3 regions of the Pseudoalteromonas sp. Ld20 genome follow, and region 3 is predicted to be linked to each of the others. Evidence: predicted binding sites of a transcription regulator. Region 3 holds the regulator's gene; each other region holds the start of a gene.
What was found. Region 3 encodes MetJ, which represses methionine synthesis genes. Its sites were predicted from a motif close to TAGACGTCTAGACGTCTA; they were not measured.
Positions count from the first base shown of each region.

Region 1 (5,203 bases), on a different contig from region 3:
GAGTATGTGCTATGTTTCAAAGCAACCAGTGGATTTTTACAGACAAAGATAATCAAATATCACTGCAGAAGTGGCAAAAAACAGTCGATTTAATGTCTGACCTATTTGCTGCGCCTGCGGGTTTTATTGTGCAAGCGATGCAAAGTGGTTATCGTGTTGTCATTGCCAGTGAACAGCAAGACAATCCTTACACTGCGGGTACTATGATCCCGCTAGAAACCAACATATTTTGTAAAAAAGTCGTACAAGATAATCATTCCCTCTATGTTAATAATGCCAGTAATGATGAATATTGGCTCGACAACCCTGAAGTAAGCAAAGATGGATTTGAATCTTATTTAGGCTTGCCTATCCATTGGCCCAATGGGGATGTTTTTGGCACTTTGTGTGTGATGGATTTTGAGCAGACAGATTATCAGCGAAATTACTTAGAGTTGATAAAACAATTACGGGATATGATTGAAGATGATTTATTCATGGTTAATAGTTTTGTGCAAATGCGCGAAATAGCCATGCTTGATCCCCTTACTCATATTTATAATCGGCGTGCAGTAAGTATTCTTTCTCAGCAAAAGCTAAATTTAGCGCAAAGGTTAGGTTTTGAGGTCTGTTGTCTATTTATCGATGTAAATGATTTTAAGTTACTAAACGATACGCATGGCCATGAGATAGGTGATAAAGCATTGGTTGCATTAGCCGCAACGCTTAAAGAGTGCTTAAGAGAGGCTGATATAATTGGCCGCTTGGGGGGAGATGAATTTGTGGTTGTATTACAAACAAATGATACCAATGAACCACTTCAAATAAAGGCTAAGATAGTTCAAGGGTATAATGCTCAATTAGCTAAGCTGTCTTTACCACCGTTGAGTATTAGTATTGGTTATGGATTTGCTGAGCACACCAAAGAAACGTTTGAAATACTACTCAATAAAGCCGATAAAGACATGTATAAAAATAAATTGGCGTTTAAAGCTGGGCAATTACTTTAAACGTAAGTTGTTAGGCTATTTGTTTTTCAGCTAAATTAAGTTCCATAGTCGCTTTTAATAAACGGTATAGGTTTATTGATGCGTCGATTTCTTCTTTGCGGTTAGTTAAGCTTTCAATATTTAAACCTAACGGCACCTCTAAATGTGCACAGCTTTTTAAGATCAAGTCTAAATTTTCGCGGCAAATACGCACAGACTCACTTAATGGGTTGTGCGAATCTAGCATGCGCCACTTTGTCGCTTCAGGCACTGATATACCTAACCACTCCATAAAGTCTAAGGTTTTTTCACTACCACACGGTGTAAACGTTAGGATAATGCGTTTTGGCTCAATATCTTGTGCTTTACAGCTACGTACATAACTGGTAATTAAATCAATGGTTGCTTGCGCGTCGTATACGGCTTGTGAGATAAAAAATTGACACCCTTGCGCCGTTTTCTCAAGCAGACGTTCATGTTCATTTCGCTTACTTGCATGACGCTCTGCAATCGTAACACCGCCTAAAAAGAAATCTTGCTGCTGTTCACTTAGGGTTTTATAAGCGTTAGGTAAGCTTAATTTAATATCGCCAGCAGACGATGGGCTACCTACTAGCACTAAGTTTTTTAAATCAAATTTTTCCTTCGTTTCGCTTAACCAATCTTTAAATTCAGCCACCCCGCGTTGTGCCACACTTTTATAAGTGATGACATCTTGGTGTGATAATTTACGTAACAAGTGACTGTACTCACGCGGGTCGACCGTTTGTTTAAAAGGGAATGGCCGTGGTTTTTCTGTGCGACTGCTTTCATCTTGAATGTCGTATATGATGACACCATCGTATTCAATTTCATGTAAACGAGCTAAAAGCTTTTGTGCAATGGTTTCAAGCTGAGTTTCATCAGTTCCAATACGTGGCGGAGTTGTACCAATTAAATACACGCCTTGATTGGTATCTTCGATTTTCTCTTGCAGTGATAAAGCCATAACTCTCATTCCAGCTGTTTAGATGTCTATGCCAAACAATATAACAGCCATTTAGACGTCTAGATAGATTTTTTTAATGAAAGTTATTCAATTAATATGAAATTTATTCATGTTTGGCATGTAACTGAGTTTGTATATACACAACTGTTTACATAAATAGCTGCGCTAGGGCTCTCATATCTGCTCGCTTTATTGCATAATAAAATGACTAAAAACAAGAAATTTATTCAACTAACAAGGGATAGCAATGAAATTTAAATTATTAGCAACAAGCCTCGCGGTGACACTTGCACTAAGTGGTTGTGCGAGTAACTCAGGTTCAACTATGGTGAAAGAGGTTGAAATAACACAAACGGCTGCTAAAGCTGCAAATGATCGTGTGTTTTCACAAGACTACTTACTTGAAGAGTTAGAGAATGGTTTACGCGTCATGGTTGTTAAAACTGACTACCCTGATGTTGTTTCATTACAAATACCTGTCTCTGTCGGTTCACGTAATGAAGTTGAAGCAGGAAAAACCGGTTTTGCACACTTTTTTGAGCACATGATGTTCAAAGGATCTGAAAAATTTCCGCAAGATGTATATTCAGATATTTTAAAAAACTCAGGCGTAGATAACCGCGCGTATACAACAAATGATTATACTAACTACCATTTAAATTTCTCTAAGCAGCATCTTGATAAAGTGCTTGAGATCGAAGCTGATATTTTTCAAAACTTAAAGTATTCAGAAGAGCAGTTCCGTACCGAAGCATTAACTGTTAAAGGTGAGTACCTTAAAAATAATGCCAGCCCAGTACGCAAGTTACTTTCAGCTGTTCGTAATGAAGCATTCGAAAAACACACTTATAAACATACCACAATGGGCTTTTTTGAAGACATTGAAGCGATGCCTGATCAAATGGCCTATGGTAAAGAGTTTTTTGAGAAGTTTTATAAGCCTGAATATGTATCGTTAGTGATTGTGGGGGATGTCGATCCGCAAGAGACTATGGCAATGGTTAAAAAACATTGGGGTCAGTGGCAAAAGGGCGACTATGTTGCCGATATACCAACCGAGTCAAAGCAACAAGCTGCTAAATATGTACATGAGCAAAATGAAGGCTTACCAGGGCATTGGTTGTTAGTGTCTTATAAAGGGGCAGCTTGGGAACCTAAGAAAAAAGACAGAGCTGCACTTGATCTTCTCTCTCAGCTTTATTTTTCAAGCAACTCAGAGCTATATCAAGAGTTAGTTGTTAACAAACAAATTGCTAGCCAAATGTTTAGCTACAACCCAGACACTAAAGATCCGGGTTTACTCCATGTGTTTGTAAAAGTTGAAAATGAAGAAGATTTAGCGAAAGCCCGCGAAGCAATTAATAATACTTATGCAAAAGCTCGTACAGAATTAGTTGATAGTCAAAAGTTAGCTGATTTAAAATCGAATCTTAAGTACAGCTTTATTAATGGTTTAGATTCATCTCAATCAATCGCATCAACACTTGCAAGTTATATGCATTTTGAGCGAGACCCTGAAGTTGTTAATCAGCTATATGCAACCGCTGACAGTATCAGTGCGCAAGATATTCAAAGCATTGCTAATAAATATTTTATAGATAGCAGCCGTACAACAGTAACTATGTCTGCACTTGATAAAATTGCAGGGTTTGATCAAGAGGTTGATTTAAATACCTTAGTTGCTAGTCAGCAAACGGTTAAAGAACGCCATTTTAATGTGCTTGATAAAACCAATAGCTCACCACTGATTGATGTAAATTGGTTATTTCATACTGGCGCTGCGGCAGACCCTAAAGGTCAAAAAGGCGTAGCAGCACTAACAGCAGCAATGCTTGCACAAGGTGGCTCAGAATCTAAGAGCTATAACGATATCAAACAAGCGCTTTATCCACTGGCTGGCAGCTTTGGTTATCAATTAGATAAAGAAATGATTTCATTGCAAGGGCGTGTTCATAAAGATAATGCAGCAAAATGGTATGCGCTTGTAAGTGAGCAGTTACTTAACCCCGGTTTTAGAGAAGATGACTTTAAACGTTTAAAGAAAGAACTGATTGACGGCATTAAATCGGGCTTAAAAGCGTCTAACGATGAAGAGCTAGGTAAAGAAGTGCTTTATCACAAACTATATCAAGGCCACCCTTATGAAAGTTATAACTATGGTGACTTATCAGATCTAGAAGCGTTAACATTAAATGATGTAAAGGCGTTTTATGCTAAAGAATTTACTCAAGCCAAGCTTACAGTTGGTTTGATTGGTGCAGTGCCTGATTCGCTTAAAAACACCATGTTTGCGGATTTAAGCGCATTACCTAAAGGTGAGCAAAGCCGTTTATCAATTCCAGATGCACCAGAGTTAAAAGGTCACCATGCAACTATTGTTGAAAAGTCAGCACAGTCAACGGCGGTATCGTTTGGCTTTCCTATAGATACTATTCGTAGTAGCGAAGATTGGACTGCGCTTTGGCTTGTGCGTTCTTACTTTGGCGAACACCGCAGCTCTAACTCATATTTATATGAGCGCATTCGTCAAACACGTGGCATGAACTACGGTGATTACGCGTATATCGAGTATTTCCCTCGTGGTATGTATCAAACTAAACCTGATGCAAACCTAGGTCGTTCAGAGCAAATATTTCAAGTCTGGTTACGCCCACTTCGTTCAAATAACGATGCGCACTTTGCAACACGTACAGCGTTATTTGAACTTGATAAGCTGATCAAAAATGGCATGACAGAAAAAGACTTTGACGCAACGCGTAACTTCTTAATTAACTTTGTGCCACAAATGGTCGCAAGTCAAAATCGTCAATTGGGTTATGCGCTTGACAGTGAATTTTATAATACAGATACCTTCGTAAAATATGTAACCAGTAAGCTTGAAAAGCTCACTGTAGCTGACGTAAACCGCGTTATTAAAGCTAACTTACAAACGGATAATATTCAGTATGTATTTATCACAGGTGATGGCAAAGACATGCAAAAACGCCTAGCGTCAGAGCAAACATCGCCAATGGTGTATAACGCTGAAAAACCAGCTGAGTTAGTTGCCGAAGATAAAGTCATTGCTGATTATAAACTGGCAATACCAGCGAAAAATATTGAAGTACTTGCTGTAGATAAAGTATTTGAATAATCAATATTCAAATACCTAAGAAAGCTCAGCTTAACTAAAATGCCCCAATAATTGGGGCATTTTTATTTTGCCTATAACAAAGTAAGCCAATATACCCAAACCAACCCTTCGGGC
Region 1 is NZ_JBISHB010000032.1:96,051-101,253, forward strand. Features, by position in the region: gene ACJJVX_RS08485 (diguanylate cyclase) at 12-989, shown strand; gene ACJJVX_RS08490 (methylenetetrahydrofolate reductase) at 1,000-1,956, opposite strand; gene ACJJVX_RS08495 (M16 family metallopeptidase) at 2,204-5,089, shown strand.
Region 1: the regulator MetJ is predicted to act here: its motif matches at 2,001-2,018, upstream of ACJJVX_RS08490 (methylenetetrahydrofolate reductase).

Region 2 (5,203 bases), on a different contig from region 3:
GACAGGCCAAGCAGAGTAATCATAAAAGTCAGTCGCAGCGGGTATTACATCAACCCCTTGTGCGTTAAATAAATCTTTTGCACGGCGCATATGGCTCGATGATGTGACTAACGCAACTTTAAAATCCACAAGTGCAGGCGCTAAAAATTTAGCTTCGTCGGCGGTGTCCATGGCTGCTGGGTTTTGCTTTATACGGTTAGCTTTTACTCCAAGGCTAATCGCTGTTTGCTGCATTAAATGACTATTGGTGACTTTGCCGTAGCCCCCACCTGAAACAATAAGCTGTGCGTGTGGATAAAGATACGCAAGCCTTATGCTTTCTACTAAACGACTTTTTGCACAATTACCCAGCTGGCTATTCGCACTGAGGTTTGGGTTTGGTATTAGATCGCAGCCAAGTACCACTATCTTGTCTATTTTTGAATGATTTTTAGAATTAAATACATATTGAAGTTGCGTGGAAGGATCGACTATTTTTTGGCCCATAAACGGTGTGCTGATCAGCATTAGCGCGCAAGTAACGAGTAAGCCAGTAAATGCGGCGACTTTGTTGTTACGCAAAGCTATCAAAAAGCACAAAGCACATATTAGGCCGAACAAGGGCAGTGGCATGAGCATTGCGCCGAGGATTTTTTTAAGTTCAAACATCACAGTAGCATCAGTAAAAGAGTTTTACGTATGCTACTGGGTTCGCTTGATTTTATCGACCGTTATTTAACTTACAGGTATTTAAAAAGTGGCGATAAACCGGGTTATCCCGCATATTCTTTTTCATTGCAAGGTACATGGGGCGAGTGAGCCCTAATGCGCCAAGGGGAATCGATTTGATTAAACCTTGGCTCTCATAAGGCGTTACTAGCCAATCTGGTAATGCCGCAACGCCCATACCCGCACTGACAAGTTGAAAAATAAGTAAGCCTTGCTCTACGTTTTTTAAGGTGCCGTCAAAACGTGCATTTTGAATAAAGTGCTTAAATATATCTTGGCGTTCGCGTGGAATTGGGTATGAAATAATGGTTTCGTTTTTCAAATCCAGAGCAGTAACGTACGCTTTTTTTGCCAGTTCATGATCGGGGGCAACAATCAGCTTAAGTTTAAAGTCAAATAAATGTGCGTATTCAAGTTTATCGGGTTCACGGATATCAGAGGTAAGCACTAGATCCAACTCGTCGCTTAATAGATCAGGGATTGCGTCGTAGCTAAAGCCACGTTCGTAATCTACTTTAATATCAGGCCAAAAGTTATTAAATTCTTTAATCGTGGGTAATAGCCAATGAAAACAAGCATGGCATTCAACACTTAATCTTAACTGCGAAATCGGCTGGTTAAGGCTTTCCTTTAGTCGGCATTTTGTCGCTTCAACGCGGGGTAGTACTTCACTCGCTAGTTCAAGTAATAGCATACCTTGGGGTGTAAACCGCACCGGCTGAGTTTTACGTTCAAATAACTGGCAATCAAGCTTGTTTTCTAAATCTTTAATCTGATGAGATAAAGCTGATTGAGTTAAAAATAGTTCGCGGGCGGTATTCACCAAAGAGCCGGTTTCTTTTAAGGTCGCAATGGTCTTTAAATGTTTTACATCAATCATCTTTAATAATTCTCATGGTATAAGTGAGGTTAACTCAGATTGCAGACATAATACGCCTTTATTGAAGATGCTTCAACGTCTAGATGGCTAAAGAATGTCATTTGTTTTACTTAACGTTTACAACTTCACTATAGCATCAAATTTGACAGCGTTGTCATTATATTTATTCTGATTTATAAAAATATTTATATGAAATTACCTCAAGTTAAATAGGAGGAAGCATCAATTGTGTAATGTAAGGGAGAGGTGTAAGTTTTTAGCCATCTAGATAGCTAAGTGGAGTTTTTAACATGGCACAATTACATAACTTAGGTTTTCCTCGTATAGGCACAAAACGCGAGCTTAAATTTGCAGTCGAATCATATTGGGCAGGTAAAATCAGCCAAGCAGAGTTACTTGAGAAAGGTAAAACGATCCGCGCAAAAAACTGGGCGCTACAAGCCGATGCAGGCATTGAGTTATTACCAGTTGGCGACTTTGCTTGGTATGACCATGTGTTGTCAACCTCATTACTCATCGGCGCTGTACCTAAGCGGCATCAAAAAACAGACGGTAGCGTTGATCTTGATACGTTATTTCGCATCGGCCGTGGTCGAGCACCTACAGGTTGTTCATGTGCAGCCAGTGAAATGACGAAATGGTTTAATACGAATTATCACTATATAGTGCCAGAGCTTAGCAGTGATCAGCAGTTTGAATTAGCCTGGACTGAGTTATTTGAGCAAGTTACCCATGCACACGCATTAGGCCATAATGCAAAAGTGGTGTTAGTTGGCCCTGTAACTTACCTTTACTTAGCAAAATGTGTGGGCAGAGAATTTGATAAATTAAGCCTACTTGAAAAACTGTTGCCAGTGTATCAACAAGTCCTAGTAAAGCTAGCGCGCCAAGGTGTTCAGTGGGTACAAATAGATGAACCTATTCTTGCTCTTGAGTTGTCTGATGATTACCGCCATGCATTAAAAGCAAGTTTTAACACACTTGCAGGTCAAGGTGTAAAGTTGTTACTGGCTAGTTATTTTGACTCTGTGAGTGCTTACTATGATGATATAGCTGCTTATCCAGTTGACGGTGTACATTTTGATTGTGTTGCAGCTAAAGTCGATTTTACACAGATTGATTCGTTATTGAGCGCTGATCAAGTTCTATCATTAGGTGTAGTTAATGGCCGTAATATTTGGCGTGCAGACCTCGATGCGGTATTTTCCACGATAAAAGACATTGCAACAAAGCGTGGCGATAATTTATGGCTTGCTCCGTCATGTTCTTTATTACACACGCCAGTTGATTTAGAGCAAGAAGAAAAGCTTGATGATGAGTTACGCTCCTGGCTTGCTTTCGCAAAACAAAAAGGCCAAGAGCTGTCATTGTTAAAAGCAGCACTTGAGATCAATGATAACCGTGATTTAGTTACTTACTCAGCGCCTGTAAAAGCACGTTTAACATCAACACGTGTCAATAATGCAGTAGTGCAGCAACGAGTAAGTGCGTTAACCGTAAAAGAGGGGAAGCGTGAGAATGTATTTGCTCAGCGAATTGAAAAACAACATGGAGCACTTAACTTACCATTATTACCGACAACCACGATAGGTTCATTCCCACAAACACAGGCTATCCGTAAAGCGCGTCGTGATTTTAAAGCCGGTGAATTATCTGCCACTGACTATCAAAATCAAATGGAAGCCGAAATCCGCTACGCAGTAGAAGAGCAAGAAGCGCTTGATTTAGATGTATTAGTACATGGTGAAGCTGAGCGTAATGACATGGTTGAATATTTTGGTGAACTGCTTGAAGGTTTTGCTTTTACCCAGTTTGGTTGGGTGCAAAGCTATGGCTCTCGCTGTGTGAAGCCGCCGGTGATCTGGGGAGATGTCTCACGCGAAAAAGCAATGACGGTTCAGTGGACTCAATACGCGCAGTCGCTTACCAGTAAAAAAATGAAAGGCATGCTAACAGGCCCTGTCACTATTTTGTTTTGGTCATTTATTCGTGATGATTTAGATAAACCAAGCATTGCAAATCAAATAGCACTTGCGCTGCGTGATGAAGTGGTGGATTTACAAAATGCGGGCATTGAGATAATTCAAATTGATGAACCTGCATTTCGTGAAGGTATGCCACTCAAAGCCACCCAATGGCAAGACTATTTAGAGTGGGCAGCGTATGCATTTAGAGTGTCAGCCAGTGGTGTGAAAGACGAAACACAAATACATACGCACATGTGTTACGCGGAATTTAACGGTATTATTGCCGCTATTGCGGATATGGATGCCGATGTGATCACTATTGAAACATCACGCTCAAACATGGAGCTACTAGATGCATTTGAAAACTTTGATTACCCAAATGATATAGGCCCTGGTGTATACGATATTCACACACCAAACGTGCCAGATACTGCATGGATCAAAGCGTTAATCCACAAAGCCGCGCGTAAAATACCCGTTGAGCGTTTGTGGGTGAATCCAGATTGTGGTTTAAAAACACGTGGATGGGAAGAAACCCGCCAAGCACTTGATAACATGGTTAAAGCGACTAAAGAACTGCGTGAAGAACTAAAGTAAACGCTTAAAGTAAACCTCTTTACGCTGTTAAGCCCTAGGGCTTTTTGTTTAGTTTTATGTGTAGTTGTCGTTTCTATCTAACATTATGATAGTAAAGAATTAAATTGATTGGTGCCTGATTGGCATTAATTATGTTCACTATTGTGTCTTTTTATTCTCTTAGTGAGCAAGTAAATTAGCGTATCAGAATTATTAAGGGTCTAATCAACATGAAATTACTTAGCCGCGGTGTGTTTTTACTGACTTTACTTTTTAGCGTTTCTTTGATGGCTCAGACGCAAACAGCAAAAGATCCACAGCAATTATTAGTCTCTATTGGGGACCAATTATTTAGTGATATAGGTAAAGTTAATAGCCAAGGTAATGCGTCAAAGCATGAGATGTCAGCCATTGTAAGTAAGCATTTAATGCCGCATATAGATGTGAAGTTTGTTTCATACAAATTGTTAGGTAAGCATATTAAAGGCATAGAGCGGGCGCAAGCTACAGGGTTTATTAGTGCGGTTGAGCACTATTTGACAATGACATACGCCAGTGCACTGATGAAATACACCGGGCAAGAGATCAAATTTGAAAAAAATAATGATGTCACCACCGGGGATTTTACAACAGTAAAAACACAAATTATAGATTCACAAGCCCCAACAATAGACCTGCACTTTAAACTTCGCCACGGTAAAGATGGTAGCTGGAAAGTATATGATATCGTTGCTGAAGGTATTTCCTTATTGAGTGCTAAACAAAAAGAAGTGATTCAACGTATTTCTGAAGTAGGGCTTGACCAAGTTACTCGCGAACTGAGTAGTAAATAAGCACTTTTACCCCGCCTCCAACCAGAAGCGATAAGTTACGAAAGTGACTTGTCGCTTTATATTAATACCATTATTATTCTTTTAAAATCACACTCTTTGCGCTAGCGTGTCGATCAAGGTGTGCTAGAATAAGCGCCTATAAATTATTATATTAAGCGCAGTGTCAGTTTGGTGTTGTTAAACTCGCGAACTGACCTTTATACCTGAGTAAGATAGACACTGGAGTTATGTTTTTTTAA
Region 2 is NZ_JBISHB010000041.1:166,479-171,681, reverse strand. Features, by position in the region: gene ACJJVX_RS16425 (YdcF family protein) at 1-648, opposite strand, end outside; gene ACJJVX_RS16420 (LysR family transcriptional regulator) at 701-1,588, opposite strand; gene metE (5-methyltetrahydropteroyltriglutamate--homocysteine S-methyltransferase) at 1,879-4,152, shown strand; gene ACJJVX_RS16410 (phospholipid-binding protein MlaC) at 4,362-4,964, shown strand; gene ACJJVX_RS16405 (ankyrin repeat domain-containing protein) at 5,203-5,203, shown strand, end outside.
Region 2: the regulator MetJ is predicted to act here: its motif matches at 1,661-1,678, upstream of metE (5-methyltetrahydropteroyltriglutamate--homocysteine S-methyltransferase).

Region 3 (5,203 bases):
ACTTTTTATTTTATTTAAAGGCACCTCGGTTGTGTCTTTAAGTGCTAAAACCACCGCAACCTTTCGTTGATTACCAAAAGGGACTAATACGCGTGAGCCAACATGTAGCTGTGAATTCAACCCATCAAGTTGCTCAGGTAGGCGATAATCAAAGGTGCGATGTAATGGCACCTTTATAGCAACTTCAACAAAACTCATAACAACTCAAATAAAAGCAAGTAAGAGTGATAATGTACTAAAATTGCAGAAAAAAGCCTACCAGCAAATAGGCTGTTTATTTTTTTTGTTTATATTATTAGCAAATAATGTATTTAAAGCTTGTCGTCGGCAGGGTTGTTGCTTAGAATACGCGTCCTAATTATTTTGATTTTAACGACGTATGGTGCCAGACTTCGGGTTTGGAGAGCGATGCGGCCTTAACTAGAGGTTTCTATGAAAGAAGGTATTCACCCTAAGTACGAAGTAATTTCAGCATCTTGTTCATGCGGAAATAAGTTCGAAACTCGTTCTACTTTGTGTAAAGACATTCACCTAGACGTATGTTCTGCGTGTCACCCGTTTTACACTGGTAAGCAAAAGATTTTAGACACTGGTGGCCGTGTTGATCGCTTTAACAAGCGTTTCGGTGCACTTAGCAGCAAGTAATTATTGCTGTTGTGTCGGAAAAAGCACCTTAGGGTGCTTTTTTTATGCCTGCAATTTAATTAAAACTGGTTAGGGCGTGTGACCTTTCGTGATTAATTTTGCAGCATGTTTGGTATTTAAGCAAGGCAGCGCCTATGCAGTGTGGTGTTCCCCATAAATAGGCGATAACGCAGTATAAATGCCAAACATGCGCTGCCTAAAGAGTTATTCCTTGGGGCGATTAACTCTTTGTTACCTACATGGAGGTAACAAAGGGGCGTGAGCAGGACGCGGAAGCTTTGCTCGGTTTTTACTTAGCCCACTCGATTCCAAACCTCGCGCCGCGATTAAATCGCCCCTAGATTGAACAAATTTCAATCCACAAAGGACAACACGCCCAAGTATCAGCGGTTAAATTCACCCTTTTTTACCCCTGCCTAAAGTAACCATCATTTTTAGTTTTTATAGTGACTATAGCCACTAAATAACAGACAAACAGTTAGATTTTAACTATATTCAGTAATATATTTTGTTTAATTAATTGATGTTATGTTGATAAAAAGTCATTTAATGAGCCTAAATGACGCTAACGTCGTATATTTATATCTTTTATAGGGAATGTGTATTTTAGGTGTAATAAAGTACTATTTAGATGATTTTAGAACAGGTTTTTTGATGCTTTCTTGGCGTGTTATTGCTGGATTTTGAGGTTTTTTTACAAAACTGGTCGATAAAACGCATAAAATTAACAGATCTAGCTTATAACAGGATAGACCTGATATTGCTTGAATTTAATTGTAATATAGGTATCGTTCCAAGATACAGACTATAGAATAGAACTGCTTACTCTCACTTTTAACTTACTTGCAGGATAAAATCGCGTTATGTCAGACTTTCGTGAACAAGCTTTACATTACCATTCGCACCCCGTTCCAGGAAAAATCAGTGTTGAGCTTACTAAGCCAGCAGAAACCGTACAAGATCTCGCTCTAGCTTATAGCCCTGGTGTGGCTGAGCCTGTGCGTGAAATTGCCGCAGATCCAGCTAATGCTTATAAATATACTGGCAAAGGTAATATGGTTGCAGTAATTACCAATGGTACTGCTATTTTAGGCCTAGGTAATTTAGGACCTCTTGCTTCAAAACCAGTTATGGAAGGCAAAGCTTTGTTGTTTAAACGCTTTGCTGGCCTTGACTCAATTGATATTGAAGTAAAACACACAACCACAGAAGATTTCATCAATACCGTTGCAAATATTGCTGATACTTTTGGTGGTATCAACCTAGAAGATATTAAAGCCCCAGAGTGTTTTGAAATTGAAAAAGCATTGATTGAGCGCTGTAGTATTCCAGTGTTTCATGATGATCAACACGGTACAGCTATTGTGACTGCTGCGGGTATGATTAACGCACTTGAAGTGCAGGGTAAAAGCATTGAAGATGCGATTATCGTTTGTTTGGGTGCCGGTGCAGCCGCTGTTGCATGTATGGAGCTATTAATTAAGTGTGGCGCATTGCGTGAGCACATTTATATGCTTGATCGTAAAGGTGTTATTCATACGCGTCGTGATGACTTAAATGAATATAAACAGTTGTTTGCTAACAATACAGATAAGCGCACTTTGCAAGATGTTATTGCTGATGCTGATGTATTTGTTGGTGTATCAGGACCAAACCTGCTTGCACCGGAAGATCTTAAGCTGATGGCTGATAGGCCAGTTGTTTTTGCATGTTCAAACCCAGATCCAGAAATTGCACCTGCGCTTGCTCATGGTGCGCGCGATGATTTGATTATGGCAACGGGTCGTTCTGATTATCCAAATCAAGTAAATAACGTGTTGTGTTTCCCGTTTATTTTTCGTGGTGCATTAGACGTACGTGCGAGCAAAATAAATGATGAAATGAAAATTGCCGCAGTTGAGGCAATTCGCAGTATTACTAAAGAGCCAGTGCCTGCTGAAGTATTAAAAGCAGCAGGTGTTGATAAACTTGAATTTGGACCACAGTATATTATCCCTAAACCAATGGACCCGCGTTTATTACCGCGCATTGCAAAAGCAGTGGCGCAAGCGGCTATTGATTCAGGTGTTGCACAAATTGATATGCCTGAAAACTATATGGCGTAATAGGCACTATTTGGCAATAAAAAACCTCAATTCACTGAATTGAGGTTTTTTGTATCCAAATCATTGCCTGAAACAGGTGCACGTTATTTACAGGTGAAGATCAGTCTTCATTCAGGATAGGCACTTCTAAACCCATCTCTTGCATAATCTTTTTAACTTCTTCTGGTACTTTTTCTGGATTATCTTTACGTAAGTCTTCATCGTTTGGCAATGGTTGGCCAGTAAATGCGTGTAAAAATGCTTCGCAAAGTAATTCACTATTTGTTGCATGTCTAAGGTTATTAATTTGACGGCGAGTACGCTCATCAGTTAAAACCTTTAATACATTTAACGGGATCGAAACGGTGATCTTCTTAACTTGTTCTGATTTTTTCCCGTGTTCTGCATATGGGTGAATATATTCACCATTCCATTTAGCCATAAGATGTATCGTTGCCTCAGGTTGTTAATTGTTTGCGCGACCATTTTGTAGCGCAAAGATGCGGAAATTCTATCGTTTTAAAAAAGATAGTCAAATACTAGTTATTTAGCCATCTAGGGGTATAAATGTTTTGACTTCTTAAATTTGATCATCTAACCTTTTAGACGTCTAAACATCCAGTTAATATAGGTGACGGTATGAGCAAAAAAAATAAAGCGACAATCGCAGTACGTAATGGCATTGATGCTGATAAACATCACGGTGCTGTTGTGCCTCCTATCCACCTATCGACCACCTATTCATTTGCCGATTTTGATACTAAGCGCGAATATGATTATGGCCGTAGCGGTAATCCTAATCGTGATCTACTTGGCGAAACACTCGCAAAGCTTGAAGGCGGTGCCAAAGGCATTATAACTGCTACCGGCATGGCGGCAGTACATTTAGCAACACAATTACTAAATAGTGATGATACGTTAGTCATTCCACATGACTGTTATGGCGGCAGCTACCGTTTGTTTACTTCGCTTGAAAAGCGCGGCTTATTAAAATTAGTGGTTCTAGATTTAACAAACGCTGAAAACCATCAAAAAATACTTGAGATTAAACCTAAGCTAATTTGGATTGAAACACCAAGCAACCCAATTTTACGTTTAACTGATATTAAAGCGATTACGACAATTGCAAAGCAGTGCGGCGCTTTAGTTGGCGCAGATAACACGTTTTTATCACCGGCCTTACAAAACCCAATTGAATTTGGTGTTGATATTGTTGTGCATTCAACCACTAAATATATTAATGGCCACTCCGATGTTGTTGGCGGCGCTGTCATTGCAGCAACACAAGAGCTGGGTGACGAGCTTGCTTGGTGGGCAAATAATATTGGTATTACAGGTGCACCATTTGATAGTTATTTAACATTACGTGGCCTGCGGACTTTAAATGTACGTTTACGTCAGCACCAAGAAAATGCCTTTATCATTGCGCAATATTTAGAAAGTTCACCCTATGTGAGCCAAGTATATTACCCTGGTTTAGAATCTCATCCACAACATCAGTTAGCAAAACAACAACAACGTGGTTTTGGTGGCATGGTAAGTTTTGATATTGCTGGTGATGTAAATGATGCAGCAGCATTTTTAACGAGCCTAGAAGAATTCAGTTTAGCGGAATCGTTAGGCGGTGTAGAAAGCCTAATATGTCACCCTGCAACGATGACTCATGCTGGTATGGATGCAACAGCTCGCTTAGAGGCGGGTGTGGGTGATACGTTGATCAGAATTTCGGTGGGTATTGAAGATGTAAAAGACTTAGTTGCTGATTTAGAACGTGTGTTTAACAAAGTTAAGCCAGGCCAAGGTAATTGTAGTTCGACGACTACTAAGAGTAACTCGACGCAGCAAAGTACAGAGCAAACAAATTCATTCAAATTAACGCCTGCACATACGGCTTTGTGGTAATAGAAAATGGTAAATATAGTTCATAAATTTGGCGGTTCAAGCTTAAGCTCCGCGGAGCGTTATCAAGCCGTAGCAAATATTATTTTAGCACACACCGAAGCAGGTGACTGTGTTGTTGTGTCGGCAGCAGGTAAAACAACCAATACGTTGGTTAAGTTATGGCAAAGTTATCAGCAAGGAGATCAACAAGCCGTAAGTGATATTTTATTACAGCTTGATAATCATCAGCGTACTTTGATTGAGCAGCTATTAAGCCCAACAGCGCAATACGACGCAATTGATGTGTTAAAGCAAGAGTTAGCCTTAATAGCACAGCAAGCTCAACAGCAAAGCTTACAGGAAGCTTCATTGCTTGCTCACGGTGAAGTATGGTCAGCCCGTTTATTGGCTGCTTATTTACAGCAACTAGGACTTGAGGCGAAAGATATTGATGCGCGCCAGTTATTTACACTTAATGACGGGCAGTTGCTGCACCAAAAAAATCAACAAGCATGTGCAGACTTGGTTTCGGCTAACTGTATTAATGTTGTAACCGGTTTTATTGCGTCAGATTGTCAGGGCAATACGATTAC
Region 3 is NZ_JBISHB010000044.1:119,647-124,849, reverse strand. Features, by position in the region: gene priA (primosomal protein N') at 1-198, opposite strand, end outside; gene rpmE (50S ribosomal protein L31) at 433-645, shown strand; gene ACJJVX_RS19625 (malic enzyme-like NAD(P)-binding protein) at 1,509-2,750, shown strand; gene metJ (met regulon transcriptional regulator MetJ) at 2,851-3,171, opposite strand; gene metB (cystathionine gamma-synthase) at 3,369-4,631, shown strand; gene metL (bifunctional aspartate kinase/homoserine dehydrogenase II) at 4,638-5,203, shown strand, end outside.